DNA from 2 places in the Streptomyces sp. NPDC030991 genome. Region 2 is predicted to be linked to the other one. Evidence: riboswitches for the same ligand, from Rfam matches in the RefSeq annotation. Region 2 holds a riboswitch; the other holds the start of a gene.
The links. A riboswitch is a leader RNA that binds a small molecule or an ion and turns the genes downstream of it on or off. The one in region 2 is predicted to bind glycine.
Positions count from the first base shown of each region.

Region 1: it holds a riboswitch for glycine, as region 2 does, so the genes downstream of both, gcvP (aminomethyl-transferring glycine dehydrogenase) here and gcvT (glycine cleavage system aminomethyltransferase GcvT) in region 2, are expected to answer to the same signal.

Region 1 is NZ_JBVIFR010000016.1:191,440-195,847, reverse strand. Features, by position in the region: gene ACZ45E_RS28055 (MerR family transcriptional regulator) at 1-472, shown strand, start outside; gene ACZ45E_RS28050 (DNA polymerase IV) at 519-1,904, shown strand; gene ACZ45E_RS28045 (PRC-barrel domain-containing protein) at 1,950-2,315, opposite strand; glycine riboswitch at 2,430-2,524, shown strand; gene gcvP (aminomethyl-transferring glycine dehydrogenase) at 2,709-4,408, shown strand, end outside.
Region 2 is NZ_JBVIFR010000007.1:320,931-325,338, reverse strand. Features, by position in the region: gene glyA (serine hydroxymethyltransferase) at 1-436, opposite strand, end outside; gene gcvH (glycine cleavage system protein GcvH) at 442-819, opposite strand; gene gcvT (glycine cleavage system aminomethyltransferase GcvT) at 911-2,017, opposite strand; glycine riboswitch at 2,070-2,188, opposite strand; glycine riboswitch at 2,189-2,296, opposite strand; gene ACZ45E_RS16430 (AAA family ATPase) at 2,509-3,090, shown strand; gene ACZ45E_RS16425 (enhanced serine sensitivity protein SseB) at 3,180-3,956, shown strand; gene ACZ45E_RS16420 (enhanced serine sensitivity protein SseB C-terminal domain-containing protein) at 4,075-4,408, shown strand, end outside.

The DNA of each region.
Region 1 (4,408 bases), on a different contig from region 2:
TCCGACCGCGTGCGCGGCGGCCGGTATCACCTATCGACAGCTCGACTACTGGGCCAGGACCGGCCTCGTCGAGCCCAGCGTGCGGCCTGCGTACGGCTCGGGGACGCAGCGTCTGTACAGCTTCCGCGACGTCGTCGTGCTCAAGGTCGTCAAGCGCTTCCTGGACACGGGCGTCTCGTTGCAGAACATTCGTACAGCCGTGCAGCACCTGCGGGAGCGGGGCTTTGCGGACCTGGAGCGCATGACGCTCATGAGCGACGGCGCCACTGTGTACGAGTGCACGTCGCCGGCCGAGGTGCACGAGCTGCTCCAGGGTGGTCAGGGAATCTTCGGGATCGCCGTGGGCGTGGTCTGGCGGGACGTGGAGAGTGCCCTGTCACAGCTGCACGGCGAGCGCGTGGACACCGGCGAGACGCTGATCGGGCAGAACCCCGCGGACGAGCTCGCGAGGCGGCGCAACCGCGCGGTGTGACCCTCGTGCGGCCGCGTTGTCAGTGGCGTAGGGCAGCATCGGTGGAGTGAGAGCCGGGCCGACGATTCTGCATCTCGACATGGACGCCTTCTACGCCTCGGCGGAGCAGGCGGCCAAGCCGAGCCTGCGCGGGAAAGCGGTCGTCGTGGGCGGGCTCGGGCCGCGCGGTGTCGTGGCGACGGCGTCGTACGAGGCACGGAAGTTCGGGGTGCACTCGGCGATGCCGATGGGGCAGGCGCGCCGGCTCGCGCCCAATGCCGCGTACCTCGTGCCGCGGTTCCGGTTGTACCGGGAGGTCAGCGAACAGGTGATGGGGCTTCTGCGGGAGCTTTCGCCGCTCGTGGAGCCGTTGAGCCTCGACGAGGCGTTCGTCGATCTGGAGGCCGGTGAGGTGGCCTGGGACGCCGTTTCCGCGGAGGCCGTCGGGGTGCGGCTGCGGGCGGACATCCGGCGGGTGACCGGACTGACCGGGTCCGTCGGGCTCGCCGCCTCCAAGATGCTGGCGAAGATCGCGTCGGAGGAGGCCAAGCCGGCCGGGCTGGTGCTGATACGGCCGGGGACCGAGCGGGCGCTGATCGGGCCGAAGTCCGTGCGGATCCTGCCGGGGGTCGGGCCCGCGACCGGGGACCATCTGCGGCGCGCGGGGATTCTCACCGTCGCCGAGATCGCCGAGGCGGGCGAGGACGAGCTGGTGCGGCTGCTGGGGAAGTCGCACGGGGGCCATCTGTACGCCATGGCGCTGGCCCACGACGAGCGGCCCGTCGTCGCCGAGCGCGACTCGAAGTCGGTGTCGGTCGAGGACACGTACGACGTGGACATCCACGACCGGGTGCGCGTCCGCGCGGAGGTGCAGCGCCTTGCCGACCGGTGCGTGGAGCGGTTGCGGGCGGCCGAGCGGTCGGGGCGGACCGTCGTCCTGAAAGTGCGGCGGTACGACTTCTCGACGCTGACGCGGTCCGAGACGCTGCGCGGGCCGACCGATGATCCCGCGGTGGTGCGGGAGGCCGCGGCGCGGCTGCTGGAGTCCGTGGACACGACGGGCGGGGTGCGGCTGCTCGGGGTCGGCGTGAGCGGGCTCGCCGACTTCACGCAGGAGGACCTGTTCGCCCAGGCGGCCGCCGCCGAGGAGGAGCGGGGCGGGGGCCGGGGCGCGGTGGACGCCGCCGCGGAGGAGGGCGAGCGGGTCGAGGTCGCGGCGGTGGAGGCCGGTCCTGTCGAGCGGCGTTGGATGGCCGGGCACGATGTGCGGCACGCCGAGTTCGGGCCGGGGTGGGTGCAGGGCAGCGGGCTCGGGCGGGTCACCGTACGGTTCGAGACGCCGTACGCGAAGGGGCCGGGGCGGGTCCGCACGTTCCTGGTCGACGACCCGCTGCTGGAGCCCGCGGAGCCGCTGCCGCTGGTGGAGCGGGCAGAGCGGGCGGAACGGGCCTAGACGGGGGCGGGGCCTGTGCGGTGGAGGGCGGCTCGTCCGCGCCCGTTACTCCTCGGTGCCCGCGATACGGCCGAACAGGATGTCCGGGGGCTGCGGGGCCGTGAGGTCGAGGCCGTAGTGGTGGTAGAGCTGGAGCTCCTGCTCGGGGGAGAGGTGGCGGCCCACGCCGAAGTCCGGGGAATCCTTGATCAGGGCGCGTTCGAAGGGGACGCGGAGGGCGCCGTCGATCAGTTGGCTCGGTTCCAGGGGGACGAAGGCGTCGCGGCTGAAGAGGCCGGTGCGTATCGCCGCCCACTCCGGCACCCCCGTGGCGTCGTCGAGGTAGACCTCGTCGATCGTGCCGATCTTGGCTCCGTTGCGGTCGAGCGCCTTGCGGCCGATCAGGTTGCGCGGATCGACGTGGGTCTGCACGTGCCCTCCAGATGGTCGCAACTCGTCTGTAAGCACTACGAAAGAGCACATTGGGGAAGGCGGCCACTCGAGGGAACCGGTCATATCGCCGCTGGTAGGCTGGCAAGCGGCTGCTGACCCCGTGCGGGAGAGTCTCCGACCACCGTCGGAGGCGCCGAAGGAGCAAATCCTCCCCGGAATCTCTCAGGCCCACGTACCGCACGGACGAGGTCACTCTGGAAAGCAGGGCGGGTGCACGTCTTCCGCTCTCACCGACGGTGAAAGCCGGTGTGTTCCGTGCTCGCGCGGGGTGGACCGGTGAAGCTCTCAGGTTGAGATGACAGAGGGGGAGGCCGTCCGGGCAGCCACGCCGTGGTGCCCCTCGCAGGTCGCGATGACCAGGAGGCCTCCGCAATGACCGCCAACCGTACTCCGCTCTCCGCTCTGGAGCAGGGCATCCCCTTCGAGCAGCGCCACATCGGTCCGGACGACGCCGCGCAGGCCAAGATGCTCGCGCAGGTCGGCTACGGCTCGCTCGACGAGCTGACGGCGGCCGCGGTGCCGGACGTGATCAGGAGCGCCGAGGCGCTGGAGCTGCCCGCCGCCAGGACCGAGGCCGAGGTGCTCGCCGAGCTGCGCTCCCTCGCCGACCGCAACCAGGTGCTCGGCTCGATGATCGGGCTCGGCTACTACGGGACGTTCACGCCGCCCGTCATCCTGCGCAACGTCATGGAGAACCCGTCCTGGTACACGGCCTACACGCCGTACCAGCCGGAGATCTCGCAGGGCCGCCTCGAAGCGCTGCTCAACTTCCAGACGATGGTCGCCGAACTGACCGGCCTGCCCACCTCGGGCGCCTCCCTGCTCGACGAGGGCACGGCCGCCGCCGAGGCCATGGCGCTGTCGCGGCGCGTCGGCAAGGTCAAGAGCGGCGTGTACCTCGTGGACGCCGACGCGCTGCCGCAGACCGCCGCCGTCATCAGGACACGTGCCGAGCCGGCCGGCGTGGAGATCGTCGTCGCCGACCTGAGCGACGGCATCCCGGCCGAGATCGCCGAGCGCGGCGTCGTGGGCGTGCTCGTGCAGTACCCGGGGGCCTCCGGCGCCGTCCGTGACATCAAGCCGGTCGTCGACCAGGCGCACGAACTGGGCGCGATCGTCACCGTCGCCGCCGACCTGCTCGCTCTCACGCTGCTCACCTCGCCCGGCGAGCTGGGCGCGGACATCGCCGTCGGCACGACGCAGCGCTTCGGTGTGCCGATGGGCTTCGGCGGACCGCACGCCGGCTACATGGCCGTACGGGAGAAGTTCGCCCGGTCGCTGCCCGGGCGGCTCGTCGGTGTCTCCGTCGACGCCGACGGCAACAAGGCGTACCGTCTCGCCCTGCAGACGCGGGAGCAGCACATCCGTCGCGAGAAGGCGACGAGCAACATCTGCACGGCCCAGGTCCTGCTCGCCGTCATGGCCGGCATGTACGCCGTCTACCACGGACCGGACGGCCTGCGGTCCATCGCGCGGCGCACCCACCGCTACGCCACGCTGCTGGCCGCGGGTCTGTCGGCGGGCGGGGTCGAGGTCGTGCACGGCGCGTACTTCGACACTCTGACCGTCCGGGTGCCGGGCAAGGCCGCCCAGGTCGTCCGCGCCGCCCGGGAGGGCGGGGTCAACGTACACCTCGTCGACGCCGACCACGTCTCGGTCGCCTGCGACGAAACCACCACCCGGGGTCAACTCCACGTCGTCTGGGGCGCGTTCGGCGTCGAGGCGGACATCGAGGCGCTGGACGCCGGGACGGTCGACGCGCTGCCCCCGGCGGCGCTGCGCGGCGACGACATCCTGACGCACCCCGTCTTCCACCAGCACCGCTCCGAGACCGCGATGCTGCGCTACCTGCGCAGGCTCGCCGACCGCGACTACGCGCTCGACCGCGGCATGATCCCGCTGGGCTCCTGCACGATGAAGCTCAACGCGACGACGGAGATGGAGCCGGTCACCTGGCCCGAGTTCGGGCAGCTGCACCCCTTCGCGCCGGCCGAGCAGGCGCAGGGCTACCTGACGCTCATCACGGAGCTTGAGGAGCAGCTCGCCGAGGTCACCGGGTACGACAAGGTGTC
Region 2 (4,408 bases):
ACTGCTTGCCGGAGAAGTTCAGGCGCATGCCGTGCGTGAGGTGGCCGCCGTGCGCCAGGTCCAGGCCGAGGATCGTGTCGCCGGGCTTGGCGAGCGCGAAGAGGGCGGCCTGGTTGGCGGAGGCGCCCGAGTGCGGCTGCACGTTGGCGTACTCGGCGCCGAACAGCTCCTTGACCCGGTCGATCGCGATCTGCTCGGTGACGTCGACGTGCTCGCAGCCGCCGTAGTAGCGGCGGCCGGGGTAGCCCTCGGCGTACTTGTTGGTGAGGACCGAGCCCTGGGCCTCCATGACGGCGACCGGCGCGAAGTTCTCCGACGCGATCATTTCCAGGGTCGACTGCTGGCGGTGCAGCTCGGCGTCGACGGCCTCGGCCACCTCCGGGTCGAGCGTGTGCAGGGACTCGTTCAGTACGGACTGCGCAGAGATGTCGGTCATGGGGGTCAGCTCCCGGAGAACTCGGTGTACTCGTCGGCGGTGAGCAGGTCCTTCGGCTCCTCGGCGATCCGGACCTTGAAGAGCCAGCCGCCCTCGAAGGGGGCCGAGTTCACCAGGGACGGGTCGTCGACGACGTCCTGGTTGGCCTCGGTGACCTCGCCCGAGACGGGGGAGTACAGGTCGGAGACCGACTTGGTGGACTCCAGCTCGCCGCAGGTCTCGCCCGCGGTGACGGTGTCGCCGACCTCGGGGAGCTGGACGAACACGATGTCACCGAGCGCGTTGGCCGCGTGCTCCGTGATGCCGACCGTGGCGACGCCGTCCTCGACGGCCGACAGCCACTCGTGCTCCTTGCTGTAACGCAGCTGCTGCGGGTTGCTCATGATGCGAATTCTCCTGTACGCGGGAGGGTGCTGGTGACAGTGGGGGAGGGCGCGGGGATGACGAGCGTCACTTCCGGCGCTTGTGGCAGCGTCACTTCTGGCGCTTGTAGAACGGCAGGGCCACGACCTCGTAGGGCTCGTGCGTACCGCGGATGTCGACGCCCACGCCCGTGGTGCCGGGGCCGGCGTGCGCGGCGTCGACGTACGCCATGGCGACCGGCTTGCCCAGGGTGGGGGAGGGGGCGCCGGAGGTGACCTCGCCGATCACCTGCCCGTCGCGGACCACCGGCATGCCCGCGCGCGGGACGCGGCGGCCCTCGGCGATCAGGCCGACGAGCTTGCGGGGCGGGGCGGTCTCGGCGCGCTCGGCGGCGGCCGCCAGGGCCTCGCGGCCCACGAAGTCGCCGTCCTTCTCGAACTTCACGACCCGGCCGAGACCCGCGTCGAACGGCGTCAGCTCCGTCGTCAGCTCGTGCCCGTACAGCGGCATGCCCGCCTCCAGGCGCAGCGTGTCGCGGCAGGAGAGGCCGCAGGGGACGAGGCCGTACCCGGCGCCCGCCTCGGTCAGCGCCTGCCACAGCTTCTCCGCGTCGCCGGGCGCGACGAACAGCTCGAAGCCGTCCTCGCCGGTGTACCCGGTGCGCGCGATGAGCGCCTCGACACCGGCGACGGTGCCCGGCAGGCCGGCGTAGTACTTCAGCCCGTCCAGGTCGGCGTCGGTGACGGACTTCACGATGGCGGGCGAGTTCGGACCCTGCACGGCGATCAGCGCGTACGCGTCCCGGTCGTCGCGGACCTCGGCGTCGAAGCCGGCGGCGCGCTCGGTGAGGGCGTCCAGCACGGTCTGCGCGTTGCCGGCGTTGGCGACGACCATGTACGTGGTGTCGGCGAGCCGGTAGACGATCAGGTCGTCGAGGATGCCGCCGTCCGCGCGGCAGATCATGGTGTAGCGGGCGCGGCCGACGCCGACCGTGGCGATGTTGCCGACGAGCGCGAAGTTCAGCAGCGCCGCCGCGTCCGGGCCGGTCACCGTGATCTCGCCCATGTGGGACAGGTCGAAGAGCCCGGCCTTCGTCCGCACGGCGGTGTGCTCGTCGCGCTCGCTGGCGTAGCGCAGCGGCATGTCCCAGTCGGCGAAGTCGGTCATGGTCGCGCCCAGCGAGCGGTGCAGGGCGTCGAGCGAGGTCGTACGGGTCATGGCTGGTGCTCCCGGGCGTGACGGCGATGGCGAGGGGTCCCCCGTGGCGGAGGCCTCCCCATCTGTCATCGGAACCTGAGAGGTTCGCCCCGACCACACGTACTGATGGTCATGGCTTGCACCTTGGGTGGGGCCGCCGTGCTGGACGGACGGCCCGCTTTTCAGATGTGCCTCGCCCGCGCGGTACGGGGCCTGAGAGATTCAAGGGAGGGACTTGCTCCTTCGGCGTCCGGGTACCCGTCGTGCTGGTGGGTCCCGGAACTCTCCCGCGCGGATTCAAGCGGCCGGTATGCGGTTGTGTGCGTGTGGCGGGCACATCATTGCATGCCCGCGGAACGGGGAAACCCCACGCCGGGCATTACCTTCTCTTTACACTTGGCGGGCAGAAGTGCCTGGGCGGAACGGGGAGGACGATCACGGTGCACAAGGCGATCGCGGGGGCGTACGCGACGACGGCTTCACCCGTGCCGGCGGTGGTCCCGAGGGCGCGGATGCCGCGCCGTCGCCAGGTGCGCGATCTGCGCGGGCGCGGCGGCCGCACACCGCGCCGGATCGGCTTCGCCGCGGGGGACCTCGTGGTGCTCTCGGGGCTGCCGGGCAGCGGCAAGTCCACGCTGATGCGCCGGGCCGTCACGGCGCTGCGCATCGACTCCCAGGACGCCCGGGAGCGCTGGGCCGCCCGCCTCCCCGGTCTGCCGTACGCGCTCTACCGCCCGCTGGTCCGGGTCGCGCACTACGCGGGGCTGCGGCGGGCGATGCGCTCCGGCGTCAGCGTCGTCGTGCACGACTGCGGCACCCAGGCGTGGGTGCGCCGCTGGATGATCCGCGCTGCCCGGCGCCGCGGCGCCTCCGTCCACCTGCTCCTCCTCGACGTCCCGCCCGGCACCGCCCTCGAGGGCCAGGCGGAGCGGGGCCGCGGGGTGTCGCGGTACGCGTTCGCGCGCCATCGCCGGGCGGTGGGCGCGCTGGTGACGTCGACGGAGCGGGGCGATCTCCCGGCGGGCATCGAGTCGGCGGTGCTGCTCGACCGGGCGGCGACCGACGCCCTCGGCGGGATCACGTTCCGGGGGTGAGCGGGACGAGCGGGAGCACGCTCCGGGGACAAAGGGACCACCGGAAGACCCTTGGGGCCCCTCTGGCGTACGGGTTATCGTCGGCGGCTATGGAACACCCGGCATTTCACGAGGACGCGCACCCCCATCCGACGCACGGCTGGCCGGCCAACGAGCTGGAGCAGGTCCTCGGCGCCGCGCTCGGCGTCGAGGGCGCAGGCGCCCGCATCGTCGAGGTCCTCGGCCGCAGCCCGGTCTGGATACCGCTGCCCCAGGGCGGCAGCCCCGAGAGCCGTGACCTCGACCTGCCGACGTTGGAGATCGAGGGCCAGGCGTACGTCCCCGTCTTCAGCTCCGAACAGCAGTTCATGCAGGTCACCGGCGGCCGTATGCACTGCACGGTCGCCCCGGCCGTCGAGTTCGCGCGCGGGCTGCCCGCCCAGGTCGGGCTCGCGCTCAACCCGGACGGCGCCGTCGGCATCCCGCTGCCCCCGGCCGCCGTCGCCGAACTGGCCCGCAGCGGACGCACCCCGCTGGACGGCCCGTCCACCGGCGGTCGCGTCGTGCTCTGCGAACCCGACTGGCAGCACGACCCGGTGGACTTCCTGGCGACGGTGCGCGAGGAGTTCGAGGCGGCCGGCACCGTACTGAGCGCCCACCGCTGCCTCGCCGTCGTCGAGGACGCGGACCCGTCCCTGTTCATCGGGGTGCGGCTGACCCAGTGGGAAGGCGCCGCGCGGGACCTCCCGCTGGACGCGCTGGGCCGCGCGCTCGGCCGGACCCCGGTCGCCTGGCCGGTGAACCTGGTCTTCCTCGACGTCACCCAGGACCCGGTCGCCGACTTCCTGCGCACGCGCGTACGTCCGTTCTACGCACGGGAACGGTGACGTCGTCCGTCAAGTCGGTGTCAGTGACGCCGCTTAAGCTGGTTTCATGACCTGACCGGGCGGCGCTCCGCCCCCGGTCACGGGCGGAACACGGACGTTCACGAAGGGGCGGTTACGGGTGAGTGCGTCGGGCACGGCCGCGGCCGGACAGGTCGAGCACATGCTGCGCCAGGTGACCCCCGGGCGCTACGACGCGTACGAGGCGCTCCTTGCGGCCCTCGCCGACCCCGCCGCCGGGCAGGTCTGGATGCTGCTCTGGCACGGCCAGGCCGGCTCCCCCGACGCCCAGTACGGGAACATGGACGTGGACGGTTTCTCCTACGCGCCCTGCGTCACCTCCGCCCAGGAGCTCTCCGCGTCCGGCTGGTCCCGCGCCTACGAGGTGGTCGGCGGCGTCGACGCGGCCCGCACCCTCTACCCCGACCACTACGGCCTGTGGCTCAACCCGCACG